3 regions of the Massilia niabensis genome follow, and region 2 is predicted to be linked to each of the others. Evidence: predicted binding sites of a transcription regulator. Region 2 holds the regulator's gene; each other region holds the start of a gene.
What was found. Region 2 encodes HrcA, which represses chaperone genes, less so after heat shock. Its sites were predicted from a motif close to TTAGCACTCNNNNNNNNNGAGTGCTAA; they were not measured.
Positions count from the first base shown of each region.

Region 1: a site for HrcA is predicted at 2,711-2,737, ahead of rpoH (RNA polymerase sigma factor RpoH). Genes of this name have one in related genera too.
Region 3: a site for HrcA is predicted at 3,147-3,173, ahead of groES (co-chaperone GroES). Genes of this name have one in related genera too.

Region 1 is NZ_JBHSMU010000003.1:316,407-321,596, forward strand. Features, by position in the region: gene ftsY (signal recognition particle-docking protein FtsY) at 1-685, shown strand, start outside; gene ACFPN5_RS01550 (cell division ATP-binding protein FtsE) at 705-1,463, shown strand; gene ftsX (permease-like cell division protein FtsX) at 1,460-2,380, shown strand; gene rpoH (RNA polymerase sigma factor RpoH) at 2,863-3,753, shown strand; gene pstS (phosphate ABC transporter substrate-binding protein PstS) at 3,913-4,941, opposite strand; gene ggt (gamma-glutamyltransferase) at 5,134-5,190, shown strand, end outside.
Region 2 is NZ_JBHSMU010000007.1:75,885-81,074, reverse strand. Features, by position in the region: gene dapB (4-hydroxy-tetrahydrodipicolinate reductase) at 1-378, opposite strand, end outside; gene ACFPN5_RS06390 (outer membrane protein assembly factor BamE) at 384-1,019, opposite strand; gene fur (ferric iron uptake transcriptional regulator) at 1,099-1,527, shown strand; gene hrcA (heat-inducible transcriptional repressor HrcA) at 1,593-2,615, opposite strand; gene ACFPN5_RS06375 (HAD family hydrolase) at 2,678-3,394, opposite strand; gene ACFPN5_RS06370 (hypothetical protein) at 3,604-4,185, shown strand; gene ACFPN5_RS06365 (hypothetical protein) at 4,200-4,856, shown strand; gene ACFPN5_RS06360 (hypothetical protein) at 5,014-5,190, opposite strand, start outside.
Region 3 is NZ_JBHSMU010000015.1:528,676-533,865, reverse strand. Features, by position in the region: gene ACFPN5_RS16795 (bifunctional diguanylate cyclase/phosphodiesterase) at 1-1,863, opposite strand, end outside; RNA gene ssrS (6S RNA) at 2,046-2,226, opposite strand; gene ACFPN5_RS16785 (cell division protein ZapA) at 2,273-2,584, opposite strand; gene ACFPN5_RS16780 (hypothetical protein) at 2,581-2,829, opposite strand; gene groES (co-chaperone GroES) at 3,261-3,551, shown strand; gene groL (chaperonin GroEL) at 3,598-5,190, shown strand, end outside.

The DNA.
Region 1 (5,190 bases), on a different contig from region 2:
CGTCAAGGCCGCGCTGAAGGAATTGATGGTCGAGATGCTCGCGCCCCTGCAAAAGCCGCTCGAACTGGGCCGCCACGAGCCGCTGGTGATGATGATTTCCGGCGTCAACGGCGCCGGCAAGACCACGACCATCGGCAAGCTGGCCAAGCACATGCAGCGCTCCGAGCAGTCGGTGCTGCTGGCCGCCGGCGACACCTTCCGCGCCGCCGCGCGCGAGCAGCTGATGGTCTGGGGCCAGCGCAACAACGTCACCGTGATCTCGCAGGCCTCGGGCGACCCGGCCGCGGTCGCGTTCGACGCGGTCCAGTCGGGCAAGGCGCGCGGCGTCGACGTCGTCATGGTCGATACCGCCGGCCGCCTGCCGACCCAGCTGCACCTGATGGAAGAACTCAAGAAGATCAAGCGCGTGATCGGCAAGGGCATGGATGGCGCCCCGCACGAGACCCTGCTCGTCATCGACGGCAACACCGGCCAGAACGCCCTGGCCCAAGTCAAAGCCTTCGACGATGCGCTGCAGCTGACGGGCCTGGTGATTACCAAGCTCGACGGCACTGCCAAGGGCGGCGTGCTGGCCGCGATTGCCCGTACCCGCCCGATTCCGGTGTACTTCATCGGCGTGGGCGAAAAGCTGGACGACCTGCAGCCATTCGATGCTGAAGAATTCGTCGAAGCGCTGCTGGGTTAAGAGATAAGAGTCGCCGCCGATGATCGAGTTCCATTCCGTTTCCAAGCAGTATTCCGCCGAGGCCACCGCCCTGCGCGAGGTCTCCCTGAACATCGACAAGGGCGAGCTGGTGTACCTGGCCGGCCCGTCCGGCGCCGGCAAGTCGACCCTGATGAAAATGGTCGCCGCCATCGAGCGCCCCAGCAGCGGGCGCGTGATCGTCTTCGGGCAGGACATCGGCAAGCTGAAAAGGCCGAGCATCCCCTTCCTGCGGCGCAAGCTCGGGCTGATCTTCCAGCACCAGCGCCTGCTCAACGACCGCAATATCCTGGCCAATGTCATGCTGCCGCTGTTGGTGTCAGGTGCGCCCATGGGCCCGGCCGAGGGCCGCGCCCGGGCAGCGCTCGACAAGGTCGGCCTGCTCGACCGCGCGCGTGCGCATCCGCTCGAACTGTCGGGCGGCGAGCAGCAGCGCGTGGCGATTGCCCGCGCGATCGTCAACCGGCCGCAGATCATCCTGGCCGACGAACCGACGGCCAATCTCGACCGCGTGGCGGCCGACAAGGTGCTCGACGCCCTGCGTGCCTTCAATTCGGTTGGCGTCACCTGCGTCATCTCGACGCACGACGAGCAGGTGCTCGATCGCGCTGCGCGCGTGATCCGGCTCGAGCACGGGCAACTCGTGTCTGCCGGTGAGGCCGGCGACCATGTCCTGGCCGAGCGCGCCGCTACCGACCGCCGCATTGCCGACCGCGCTGCTGCCGACCGTGCCACTGACGGCGTCGGAGGTGCCGTATGAGCCCGTGGATCCGCCACCACCGTTTCGCCTTCGGCGCGGCGTTCTCGCACCTGCGCAAGTCGCCGGGCAGTTTCCTGTTCAACGTGCTGGTCGTCGCCGTCGCGCTCGCCCTGCCCTTCGCGGGCATCACCCTGCTCGACAACGTGCGCCCCATGTCGGAGCAACTGTCGGTCGACCCGGAGGTGAGCCTGTTCGTCAAGCCCGAGGCCTCGCGCGAGGACGCGCAGGCGCTCGAGCCGCAGCTGCGCCAGATCCTGCAGGGCAGCGGCGCGCGCATCGTGTTCGTGCCGCGCGAGCGGGCGCTGGGCGACCTGAAGGAACGCAGCGGGCTGTCGGCCGCTCTCGACACCCTGGGCGAGAATCCCCTGCCCGACAGCTACATCATGAAGCTCGAGGGTTTTTCGAACAATGCCGATGCGGCGCGCATCGACGGCATCGTCGAAAAGATGAGCGCGCTGCCGCAGGTCGATACCGTGCAGGTGGATTCCGCCTGGGTCAAGCGCCTGGCCGCCCTGCTGGGCATCCTTCGCCTGGCGCTGCTGCTGCTGGCCATTACCCTGAGCGTGGTGGTGATCGCCGTCGTGTTCAACACGATCCGCCTGCAGGTGCTGACCCAGCGCGAGGAAATCGCCGTCTCCAAACTGCTGGGCGCAACCGACAACTTCATTCACCGCCCGTTCTATTACACGGGCGCCCTGCTCGGCCTGTGCGCCGGCGCCGTGGCACTGGGCGCGGTGGCGCTGGCCCTGAACCCGCTGAACGCGGCGATTGCGGAGTTTGCGCGGCTGTACGCGTCGGAATTCCAGCTGGCGCCGCTGGGGGCGCTGGAACTGGCTGGATTGCTGGCAATCAGCGCGGGGCTTGGCTTGACCGGGGCGATGCTGTCGGTGCAGCGCCATCTGGCGCGGCTGAGCTGAAGACTTCATAAAGTGGGCACGTACTTGAGGCCATTGGCCTCAAGTACCCCATCCGACGTTTCACCACAAACACTTCTTGTAGTCCTCCACGCCGCGACCACGCGGGAATTTGTCGCACAGGCTGCCGAACTTCGCGCAGGGTGCGCCAACTAACAGAAAACGGGGGTGCTGTCCCCGTAACCTGCGGTCTAAACGCTGGCACAAGCCACACATTTGAGGTCTATCAATAATTTTGCAAGGTTCTGCTCTACAGTAAATCTGATCTTTTTTTAAATACTGATAAGCAATACTTTAAGCAGACTTAAACGTTCCTCTCCTATGAGGGGGCCGCTAGCACTCACCCCTAGAGAGTGCTAATATATGTCCTCAAGTGAAGGTATACAAGGCTTGTACCGCATCAGGCACGATGGTGTGCAGTCAGCTCCGGGGTGTCCCGGCAAACGTTGACGATGCAGCAAAGACGACTCTACGAGGAAAACATAATGTCCGCACAATCCGCATTGGTTCCAACCAGCAATCGTGCTCTGGGACTTGGCTTCACCGGCAATCTCGGTAACATCGACGCGTATATTTCCGCGGTGAACCGCCTGCCGATGCTGACCCACGAGGAAGAAGTCTCGCTGGCAAAGCGGCTGCGGGAAGCGAACGATCTCGACGCCGCACAGAAACTGGTGCTGTCGCACCTGCGCCTGGTGGTGTCGATTGCGCGCGGCTACCTCGGCTACGGCCTGCCGCACGCCGACCTGATCCAGGAAGGCAACATCGGTCTGATGAAGGCAGTCAAGCGCTTCGACCCGAACCAGGGCGTGCGCCTGGTGTCGTACGCCATGCACTGGATCAAGGCCGAGATGCATGAATACATCTTGAAGAACTGGCGCCTGGTAAAGGTCGCTACGACCAAAGCCCAGCGCAAGCTGTTCTTCAACCTGCGCAGCAACAAGGTCGGCCTCGATGCGATGACGCCGACCCAGGTCGACGACCTGGCGAAGATGCTCGACGTCAAGCGCGAAGAAGTGATCGAGATGGAAACGCGCCTCTCGGGCCGCGACATCGCCCTGGAAGCGCCAACCGATGACGAGGACGACAAGTTCTCGCCGATCGCCTACCTGTCGTCGGACCAGCAGGAGCCGACCAAGGTGCTCGAAGCCGAGCAGGTCACGCGCCTGCAGTCCGAAGGCCTGGAAACCGCGCTCGGCAAGCTCGACCCGCGTTCGCGCCGCATCGTCGAAGCACGCTGGCTGGCGAACGACGACGGCTCGGGTGCGACGCTGCACACGCTGGCTGAAGAGTTCGGCGTATCGGCCGAGCGGATTCGCCAGATCGAATCGGCGGCCCTGAAGAAAATGAAAGGCGCGCTGGCGGCGTTTGTATAAGCCAGGGCTTGTGCAGGACAGGCGGCCCCGCGAGGGCCGCTTTTTTATTGTTGAAGGCGGCGTAACGTAGGGCACGCGGCCGCTAACGAAAAAAAACGGCGGCCCATGAGGACCGCCGCCAATTACCGGTAATTCAACGGGCCTTCGCCCATTCGTGAATCAATAAATCGCCGCGCCCGACGCGTCCTTCAGCTGCCCTTTCCACGCGCCCTGCACCAGCTTGACGACCGATGCCGGCATCGGCACGTAGTCCAGCTCGGCTGCGGCGGCGGCGCCGTTCTTGAAGGCGTAGTCGAAGAACTTCACGACTTCCTTGCCCTTGGCCGCATCAGCCTGCGCCTTGTGCATCAGGATGTAGGACACACCCGTGATTGGCCAGCTGTTCTTGCCGGCGGTGTCGGTCAGGATCACGGCGAAGCCCGGGGTCTTGGTCCATTCGGCGCTGGCGGCGGCGGCCTTGAAATGTTCGTCGTCAGGCTGCAGGAACTGGCCATCCTTGTTCTTCAACTGGGTGTGCGACAGCTTGTTCTTCTTGGCATAGGCCCACTCCACATAACCGATCGAGCCCTTGATGCGCTGCACGTTGGCGGCGACGCCTTCGTTGCCCTTGCCGCCCACGCCCGTCGCCCACTTGACCGAGGTGCCGGCGCCGATTTTCGTCTGGAATTCCGGGTTCACTTTCGACAGGTAGTCGGTGAACAGGAAGGAGGTGCCCGAGCTGTCGGCGCGGTGCACGACGGTGATGTTCGCGTCCGGCAGTTTCACGCCCGGGTTCAGCGCGGCGATCGCCCCGTCATTCCACTTGGTGACTTTGCCGAGGTAGATGTCGGCCAGGACCGGGCCGGTGAGCTTGAGCTGGCCCGGGTTCACGCCTTCGACGTTGACGACGGCGACCACGCCGCCCATGATGGCCGGGAACTGCATCAGGCCGGCTTCCTCGAGTTCCGCCGCTTTCAAGGGCATGTCCGAAGCACCGAAGTCGACGGTCTTGGCCTTGATCTGCTTGATGCCGGCGCCCGAGCCGACCGACTGGTAGTTCATGCTGTTGCCGGTGGCGGCCTTGTACGATTCGGCCCACTTGGCGTAGATCGGGTACGGGAAGGTCGCGCCAGCACCGGTCACATCGGCGGCGAAGGAGGAAGACATCACCATCGCTGCGGCGGCGCCGGCGATCATCGTTTTGAACATGTGCTGGATTTTCATTTTTGTCGTGGTCCGGGTTGGAGAGCTTGGTTAAGTGACCAGCGCAGTCTAGTCATGGAGTGTGACCGGCGTGTGACCGCCATGTGACGGCTATATGACTGGCGATTCGCGCATTGCCGTGGCGTTTTTGCTATGCTCGCCAGACACATCCGCTCCCTACCCTTTCCGATTGCGCCCATGACCAGACCCGCCACTGCCCTCGCCTGCGGCCTCACCCTGTCGATCATCCTGCAC
Region 2 (5,190 bases):
CATGTTCGGTGCGAACACCACGGCCGTCTTTTCAGCGGCAGCGGCGATCGCTGCTTTACCCGCGTCGTCGAAACCGGTGGTGCCGATGACGATCTTGACGCCGTTGGCCGCGCAGTATGCCAGGTGCTCGAGCGTGCCCTCGGGACGGGTGAAGTCGATCAGGCAGTCGGCGCCCGCCAGCGCGCGCGCCAGGTCGGACTCGATGGTGACACCAGTAGGCTGGCCCGAAAACGCGCCGGCGTCCTGGCCGATGGAGGGGGAACCTGCCACGTCGAGCGCGCCGGACAGTACCAGGTCGGGCGCGGCGGCGATGGCTTCGACCAGCATGCGGCCCATGCGCCCGCCGGCGCCGGCAACCGCGATTTTCATTTGCTTCATGACAGTTACGGGGTGGTTGTCGAGGTGGCCGGCTGTGCGGCCGTGGTGGGTTCGATCGGACGGGTCGATGGCGCCGCGGCGGCCTTCTTCGCATCCTTGGTGAAGGTCTTGATCGGGCCGGCGATGCGCTCGATGTATTCGCGTTCGGTCGGCAGGTTGCCGCCGTCGAAACGCTCGACCACGCCATCCTTGAAATAGACGGTGACGCGGCTGGTGGTCAGCTCGCCGTTGCCGCGCGCCAGATAGAACGGGTAGTCCCAGCGGTCGACGTGGAACATGTCGGTCAGCAGCGGCGTGCCCAGCAGGAAGCGCACCTGCTCGCGGGTCTGGCCCACTTTCAGCTGCGTCAGCATTTCCTGCGATACGAAATTGCCCTGCTGGATATCGGGACGGTAAGGCGAGAAGATCCACAGGAACTTCTGCAGCTTGGTGACCTGGGTCGTTTGGGCGCCGGCATTGGCCGACGCGGCGGACTTGTCGGCATCGGCCGCCACTGCTTGCGGGGACGTGTTCACCGGCGCGGCCGGCTTGGTCTGGTTACGCCAGGATGCGCAACCGGACAAGACCAGCGTGCATGCGAGGCCTGCGACGAGCGCGGCGCGGGCGTAGGAACGATGAACAACGGCATCAATGACGCGCATAAGTAACCTCAAAACGATTAAGCGGGAGCTTCCAAAACGCTATATCATAAAGCACTCCGCCTATCTACGAGTAACAAACATGAGTAACAGCCCTACCGACCTGAAGGCGAGCGGCCTGAAGGCGACTTTGCCTCGCCTGAAGATCCTGGAAATTTTCCAGAACAGCGAAGTGCGGCACCTGACGGCGGAAGACGTCTACAAAATCCTGCTGGCCGAGAACATGGATGTCGGCCTGGCGACCGTGTACCGCGTCCTGACCCAATTCGAGCAGGCAGGCCTGCTTAACCGTAACCACTTTGAAACCGGCAAGGCCATCTATGAGCTCAATGCCGGCTCGCACCACGACCACCTGGTCTGCCTCGACTGCGGCCATGTCGAAGAATTCTACGACGAGGACATCGAATCCCGGCAGCACAAGATCGCCGTCGAGCGCGGCTTCAAGATCGCCGAGCACGCGCTGGCGATCTACGGCAACTGCGTCAAACCGGCCTGCCCGCATCGGAATTGATCGCCCCATGCTTTGACAAAAATGGCGCCGATGGCGCCATTTTTTATTGCCACGCAGGGTGGTCGTTACGGATGGCTCAGCGCATTCGACAGCAGCTTGGCCGTGATATCCACGATCGGGATCACGCGCTCGTAGGCCATGCGCGTCGGCCCGATCACGCCCAGGGTGCCGACGACCTTGCCGTTCACCTCATACGGCGCGGTGACCACGCTCATTTCGTCCATCGGCACCAGCTTCGATTCGCCGCCGATAAAAATCTGCACGCCGCCGGCCTTGCTCGACATGTCGAGCAGCTGCATCAGCCCGGTCTTCTGCTCGAACATCTCGAACATCTGGCGCAGCGAGCTCATGTTGGATGAAAGGTCGCTGACTGACAGCAGGTTGCGTTCCCCGGAAATGACCATGCCGTCGCCCTGCTCGGCCATGGCCTCGGTGCCGGCTTCCACCGCCGTCTGCATCAGGCCGCCGATGTCGTCGCGCAGCTGGCGCAGTTCGCTGCCCAGGCGCCTGCGCACTTCCTCGAAGGTCAGGCCGGCGAAGTTCTGGTTCAGGTAATTGGCCGACTGCACCAGCTGGTTCGGCGTGTAGTCGACCTCGGTCAGCAGCAGGCGGTTCTGCACGTCGCCGCGCGGGTCGACAATCACGAGCAGGATGCGCCGCTCGGACAGGCGCAGGAATTCGATTTGCTGGAACACCGACTCGCGGCGCGGGCTCTGCACCACGCCGGCAAACTGGGTCAGCGAGGACAGCATCTGCGCCGCGTTGGCGATGAGTTTCTGCGGTTGCTGGCTCGAGAGGCGCATGCGCTCGGAATCGACGCCGTGCTGGCCGTCCAGGTGCTGCACCGTCAGCAGGGTGTCGACGAACAGCCGGTAGCCGCGCGGCGTGGGCACGCGCCCGGCCGAGGTGTGGGGACTGGCGACATAGCCCATTTCCTCGAGGTCGGCCATGATGTTGCGGATCGTGGCCGGGGACAGGTCGAGGCCCGAGATCTTCGAGAGCGCGCGCGACCCGACCGGCTGGCCGTCGGCGATATAGCGCTCGACCAGGGCTTTCAGGAGGGTTTGGGCACGGGGTTCAAGATGCATGGGGAAGGCAAGCGGCAGAATGTTCTGCACCTATTATGCACGTTCGTTCGCCCCCTGTGGGCTCAAGCGTGTTCGCGCTTGAGCCAGGCGAGCAAACCGTCGAAATCGGCAACGGTCGCGTCCGGCTGCACGCCCTCTTCCAGGTCGCGCCGGCTGGCGGTGCGGTTCATCCATACCGCGCGCAGCCCGGCGCGCTGGGCGCCCTGCACGTCCAGGATCAGGTCGTCGCCGACGTAGACCGCCTCCTGCGGCGCCACGCCGAGCGCCTCCAGGGCGGCGTGGAAGATGGACGGGTCCGGTTTGGCGCGCCCGAAGGCCGGCGCCGACACCGAGGCGTGGAAGTGGTGGGCCAGGCCGATCGTCTGCAAGTCGGCGTTGCCATTCGTAATCGAACCGATCAGCACGCGCCCCTTCAGCCGCAACAGGCCCGGCAGCACGTCGTCATAGGGAATCACGGCATTGCGGGCGGCGAAGAATTCCGTCATGGCCTGCTCCACCTTGGCCGCGTCCTCGCCGGCCTGCTCGAAAGCGGCGATCAGGCCGGCACGGCGCAGGGCGCCGAGGTCGAGCTGGAACTCGGGTTTGCGCGCCAGCAGTTCGAGCCTGGCCTGGCGCAGGCTGTCGATGGTGAAGCGCTCCGCCACCCGCGGCACGTTGTTGGCAAGCCACGCGAACAGGGTCTGTTCGGCCTGCAGGATCACAGGCGCGATCGGCCACAGGGTGTCGTCCAGGTCGAACAGGACGGCTTTGGGCCAGGGGCGGCGGTTGGTAGGCGTCATCGTTCGTGCTTGAATGGGGGCGGACCAAGGATAGCGAGGCCAGCGGCCAAATGCAAATGCGTGCAATCGCGCGCCCACGTTACACCGTGATACAAAGAGCGATAGGCCCGGGGCTTGTCAAATGCTCTAAAATGATGGGCAAACTTCTATCGTGCGGCGTGGCGCATCCGGTTGCGCGCCAGCCCCTTCCCTTTTTATTTGGAGAAATGATGATTCGTTCCCCCCTGCGTGCCGGCCTCGCGCTGGCATGCGCGTTGAGCCTGTCCGCCTGCGGCGGCGGCGACGGCGACCTGTATATCGGCGGCACGGTCTCCGGCGTTACCAAGCCGGGCCTGGTCCTGACGAACAACGGCGGTTCGGACCTCGCCATCGCGAGTTCGGGCAGCTTCGTTTTCAACGACCTGGTGGAAACCGACGACCGCTATTTCGTCGAGGTGAAAAGCGTTCCGGCCAACGTCGAGCCGGGCGGCTGCGTGGTGGACAACGCGACTGGCCGCGCCGTCTTCAATGTCAACACTGTCCGCGTCACCTGCACGATCCGCAAGTGGGCGCTGGGCGGCTCGGTCGTCGGACTGGGCAACAAGACCGGCCTCGTGCTCGTCAACGGCACCGACAAGGTCGAGATCGCCCCGAACGCCACGACCTTTCAGATGGCCCCGGTATCCGAAGATTCGCCGTATGGCGTGACCGTGCTGCCTACGCCCGGCGGACCGAACTGCGCCGTGGAGAACGGCACAGGACAGATGCCATCAGGTAACGTCGCGAGCATCGTCGTGCGTTGCACCCCATGATTCTGGAGGCTAATTTGAAGAAATCGACCCTGGCGCTGGCCGCGCTGACCCTGGCGCTGGCCGCCGGCCTCTCCGCCTGCGGCGGCGGCACCTCGAGCTACACCGTCGGCGGCGCCGTCACCGGCCTGGAATTCGAGGGCTTGGTGCTGTCGAACAATGGCGAAGACGTGGCGGTCAAGCCACTCGGCTATGACGATGTGAAGGACGACAAGGGCAACGTCATTGGGCGCGTGCCGAAAAACGTCAACTATGCGTTCAATACCCAGGTCGACTACGGCGACCCCTATAACGTGACCGTGAAGACGTTGCCCCCGCACCAAAACTGCGTCCTGGCCGGTGGCACCGCGGACACGGCAGGCCGCCTGTCCGTCATCAACGCCGCCATTGCCTGCGCACTGGTCAAAAACCCGATCAGCGGCACGGTGAGCGGCCTCACGAGTGGCGAACTGGTCCTGACTAACGGCAGCACCGGCGGCCAGGTCATCGTCGCCGCCAATGCGACCAGTTTCGCCTTCGCGAGCGAGGAGACCCTGGTGACGTATAACCAGACCTACGGCATCACGGTCCTGAGCAAGCCCGCCAACCTGACCTGCACCGTCAGCAACGGCGCCGGGATCATGGGCGACAACCCAGTGACCAACGTTGCCGTGGTTTGTCAGCCTAACGCTTAACGAGAGATATTCACCACACGCATGTCGCCTATTCTGAAAGAAAATTAGACGTATATGCTGTGATGCAGCATACTGCACCTGTCTCCTCCAACTCTCCTCAGAAAAGAATTGGATTTAGCCCACCCGCAACGGTGGGCTTTTTTTTCGCCTGCAGGCTTCAGCCGACCTTCGTCATCGGCGCGAGGCGCTTGGCGGTGACCTTCACCACAGCCATTTTTTCGCTGCCGACCGACACCATCGCATCGGCGCGCACTTGCGCCTTGTAGCTCTCGGCGCTGGCATAGGTGCTGACGCCAACGACCAGTGCGGCGACGACAAAGAGCGCTTCCATGTG
Region 3 (5,190 bases), on a different contig from region 2:
CAGCGCCTGGTCGTAGAAGCGGTGCTGGCCGCGGCCGTCGTTCTTGCTGGCGTACATGGCGATGTCAGCGTGGCGGATCAGGGCATGCAAATCGAGCCCGTCGCGCGGGAAGATGCTGATGCCGATCGAGGCGCCGACCGCCGCCTGCAGCTCGTCGCCCAGCGCGAACGGCGCCCGGAAGGCCGCCACGATGCGTTCGGCCACGTCGGCGACCTGCCACTCGTCGCCGGCGGGCCCGAGCAGCACCACGAATTCATCGCCGCCGAAGCGCGCGACCCGGTCGTTCGGCCGCAGCAGCGAAAGCAGGCGCCGGCTTGCGGCGTGCAGCAGGCGGTCGCCGGCGGCATGGCCATGCGAGTCGTTCACGTGCTTGAATTCGTCGAGGTCGATGAACAGCAGGGCCAGCTGTTCGCCGTCGCTGGCGGCGCGCGCCAGCACCGGCGGCACGGTATGGAGCAGCCAGTGGCGATTCGGCAGCCCGGTCAGCGGGTCTTCGTTGGCCAGGCGCTGCATCTGCTCTTCGTGGGCCTTGCGCTCGCTGATGTCCTGCAGCGTGATCGCCAGGCCGTTGCCGACCCGTATCAGGCGGCGCCGGCCCCAGGCGATATTCAGGCGCGCATCGACCGGCATGCGCCGGTCCTCTTCGTGGTAGCCGTTGGCCATCGCGGCCTGGTAGGAGCCGATCAGCTCAAGGCCGTGCACCCCGCTGTCGAGGTTCGACACGCGCCGGCCGACCAGTTCGGCGCGCGTCATGCCGTAGAACCAGGCGCCGCGCTCGTTGCAGTCGACGATGGTGAAGTCGACGATGTCGCCCTTGCGATCATGCACGGGGGAAGCCATGTAGAAGCCGTCGTTCGCGCTTTCGGTGGCGGTGCGGTAGGCCAGGCGCACCTCGTCCTCCTCGCGCGCCCTGGCCGCCGCGCGCAGCGACAGCACGCCGGCCAGCAGGGCCAGCATGCCCACGCCAATGGTGGCAAGGATGGCGTTGTCGCGGATGTCCTGGGCGTACTGGCGGGCGCCGGCCAGTGCTTCACGCTGCGACAGGGCGACCAGCGCCAGCACCGGATAGGCCGACGAGCGGCGCCAGCCGACCATGCGCGCCACGCCATCGGCGAAGCCGCCCTGCCCCTCGACCAGCCGCGCCTGCGGCCGGTCGAACCATTGCATGGCGGTACCCGGCAACAGCGCCCGGGCCGCGCCGGCGCCATGCTGCTCGATGCGCAGGATGCCTTCCGGGCCGAGCAGGGCCAGCACGCCATCGCGCCCGAGTGCGGCCGGACCGGCGAAGGAGGTGAAGTATTGTGCATCGACCAGCATGACAACGACGCCGTCGAACTCGTCGTCAAGGCGGTCGAGGCGGCGCGTGAACAGGATCGCCGGCCGCCCGTCGCGCAGCCCGGGTGGCGCGGCGTCGATGCGCAGTGCCGTCGAATTATTGTTCCGGTGCTGGACGAAAAAGGGCAGTTGCGACAGGTCGGGGCCGTCCGCCAGCGGGTGCGTCGCCGAGCGGACGCGCCCATGCACATCGATCACGCTGACCGAGATGAACGTGCTGTCGGTGAACATGCCGGCGGCGCGCATGTCTTCGAGCAGCCCGGGCCGGCGTGCGCGCTCCCAGCTGTGCTTGAGTTGCATCGTGACCTGGTCCATCTGGGCGATCGAGCGCGTCAGGTATTGCTCGTAGGCGTCGGCATAGGCATCGGCCTGGCGCAGCGCCACCTCGGCCGCACGTGTGGTTTCGGCCTCGGTGCGCATCAGGGTAATGCCCCACAACAGGGCGCAGCAGAGCAACGCGAGGAGAAGCCAGACGAGCGGAAAAAGACGGGAAGTCAAGGGCGATGCGGGTACGGCGTACTTGCTCATGCGGGTCCGTTATTGGCGCGGCGAATATCGCCGGCGCGGGATATCCCGCCGCATACTTTAATGGACGAATATGACGCGATGATGACGCGATAATAACGAGACCCGGAATCAAATGCGCATAAAGGCAAAAGCCGGATAAAAAAACGGCTGCGCGCCGAATGGCCGCAACCGTTTTTATGGAATAGAGCCCCGCCTGTGCCGTTTTTTGCCGGCATCCCGAACCTGATGGCTCAAGGTGGTCACAGTCATTTCAATTTCGGGTTCGTCGAACTAGCGACGCTCACGCCCACCGAACATATCCCGCAACCTATGCATGTAAATGGTTCAAGGAATATATGGCAATCTCGAACACCGCAGGGTGCCTCGCAGTTTACTCGCTTGAACCCGCATGTCAAACGAATTTGAGCGGTCAGGACAGATTTTGTTGCGGTGCGAGGGCGGCGTCGAGGACGGTGTGCATCGCTTCGATTTTCTGCTTGACTTCGAGCATCGACATGTCGGAGAGCGGACCTTGCGGCGACTTGACCGACAAGAATTCCGCGGCAACGCTGAGCGCGGCCATGACGGCGATGCGGTCGTTGCCCTTCACCTTGCCCGAGTCGCGCAGCGCGGTCATCTTGCCGTCGAGGTAGCGCACGGCGTCGCGCAGCGTCGCCTGCTCGCCTTCCTTGCAGGCCAGGCGGTAGGGCTGGCCCATGATCGTGACATCCAGGTAAATCATCGGCTAGCCTCGGTATGGAGCGGTTCGGTGTCGGCATCCTCTTCGGCCGCGGCCGGGGCAGGCAACTGCTCGATCACGGCTTCGATCCGGTGCTGGGCCTCGACCAGGCGCTCGAGCAGCGCCGTGTTCACTTCGTTGAGCAGCAGGTTGGTCTGGCGCAGTTGCGCGTTCTCTTGGCGCAGCGACCCGACGAGCGCTGCGAGCTGCTCGATCTTGTCGGATAGGTCTTGGAATTCGGAAATCATCCGTAACTATAGGACTGATATGGTTGGACAGTCAACAGGATAGCGTGTCGTGCGCCGGGGCTGCGGTCGCAGGATCCGGGAGTTTCGCGCAGTCGCCGCCGGGCTCCTCGCACGCCTTCCAGACATTTCACACAGGCTTTTGATCTTGCTCAATCACCCACGAACAGTGCGTCAAGTTCGCTCCTTTCGGTGCTAGTCTCTCCGCTTTGTATCTGCGCCATGACCACTCGGCAAGCCCTTGTGCTTGAGGCAACGCAAGGGTCGAACGTTAAATAAGCAACATGGCGTCTTGAAATACCATCATCTCGTCCCTATAATTAGCACTCGTTAGTAGAGAGTGCTAACAACCACTTTCAAGCCGCGCCGCACCTGCGATGCGGCCACAACGCCAACAATAGCTAGTCCAAACCACTGAATTTAAGGAGTTTTGCATGAACCTTCGCCCTCTGCACGATCGCGTTATCGTGAAGCGTCTCGACCAGGAAACCAAGACTGCCTCCGGCCTGATCATCCCTGATGCAGCCGCCGAGAAGCCGGACCAGGGCGAGATCCTCGCCGTCGGCAATGGCAAAGTCCAGGACAACGGTCAGCTGCGTGCACTGGAAGTCCAGGTCGGCGACCGCGTCCTGTTCGGCAAGTATTCGGGCCAGACCGTCAAGGTCGACGGCCAGGAACTGCTGGTGATGCGTGAAGAAGACATCATGGCCGTGCTGGTCAAGTAATCCTCCTCCCCTCAGAACATCTCACGAATACACGGAGAAATAGAAAATGGCAGCTAAAGAAGTAATTTTCGGCGACGCAGCGCGCGCCAAAATGGTTGAAGGCGTCAACATCCTCGCCAACGCAGTCAAGGTCACCCTGGGTCCTAAAGGCCGCAACGTCGTGCTGGACCGCTCGTTCGGCGCGCCGACCGTCACCAAGGACGGTGTCTCGGTCGCCAAAGAGATCGAACTGAAAGACAAGCTGCAGAACATGGGCGCGCAGATGGTCAAGGAAGTCGCTTCGAAGACCAGCGACAATGCCGGCGACGGCACCACCACCGCGACCGTGCTGGCCCAGGCCATCGTGCGCGAAGGCATGAAGTTCGTTGCCGCCGGCATGAACCCGATGGACCTCAAGCGCGGCATCGACAAGGCAGTCGCTGCCACCGTCGAAGAGCTGGCGAAGATCTCCCGTCCATGCACCACCACCAAGGAAATCGCCCAGGTCGGCGCGATCTCGGCCAACTCGGACTACTCGATCGGCGAGCGTATCGCTGAAGCGATGGAAAAAGTCGGCAAGGAAGGCGTCATCACCGTCGAAGACGGCAAGTCGCTGAACGACGAACTCGACATCGTCGAAGGCATGCAGTTCGACCGCGGCTACCTGTCGCCGTACTTCATCAACAACCCGGACAAGCAAGTCGCGATTCACGACAACCCGTTCGTCCTGCTGTGCGACAAGAAGATCTCGAACATCCGTGACCTGCTGCCGGTACTGGAGCAAGTTGCGAAAGCCGGCCGTCCGCTGGTGATCGTTGCCGAAGACATCGAAGGCGAAGCGCTGGCGACCCTGGTCGTCAACAACATCCGCGGCATCCTGAAGACCGTCGCCGTCAAGGCGCCAGGCTTCGGCGACCGCCGCAAGGCCATGCTGGAAGATATCGCTGTCCTGACCGGCGGCCAGGTCATCGCTGAAGAAGTCGGCCTGACCCTGGAAAAGGTCACGCTGGCGGAACTGGGCCAGGCCAAGCGTATCGAAGTCGGCAAGGAAAATACCATCATCATCGACGGCGCCGGCGCCGCTGAAAACATCGAAGCGCGCGTCAAGATGGTGCGCGTCCAGATCGAAGAAGCGACCTCGGACTACGACCGCGAAAAGCTGCAAGAGCGCGTGGCCAAGCTGGCCGGCGGCGTTGCCGTGATCAAGGTTGGCGCTGCCACCGAAGTCGAGATGAAGGAAAAGAAAGCACGCGTCGAAGACGCACTGCACGCTACCCGCGCTGCGGTTGAAGAAGGCATCGTGCCAGGCGGCGGCGTCGCCCTGCTGCGTGCCCGCGCTTCGATCAACGTCCAGGGCGACAATCCTGACCAGGAAGCCGGTATCAAGATCGTCCTGCGCGCCATGGAAGAGCCACTGCGCATGATCGTGCAGAACGCCGGCGAAGAGCCATCGGTCGTCGTCGCGGCAGTCCTGGGCGGCACCGGCAACTACGGCTACAACGCTGCCAACGGCACCTACGGCGACATGGTCGAAATGGGCGTGCTGGACCCAGCCAAGGTCACCCGCTCGGCCCTGCAGAACGCAGCGTCGATCGCCGGCCTGATGCTGACCACCGACTGCATGGTGTCGGAACTGGCTGAAGACAAGCCAGCCGGCGGC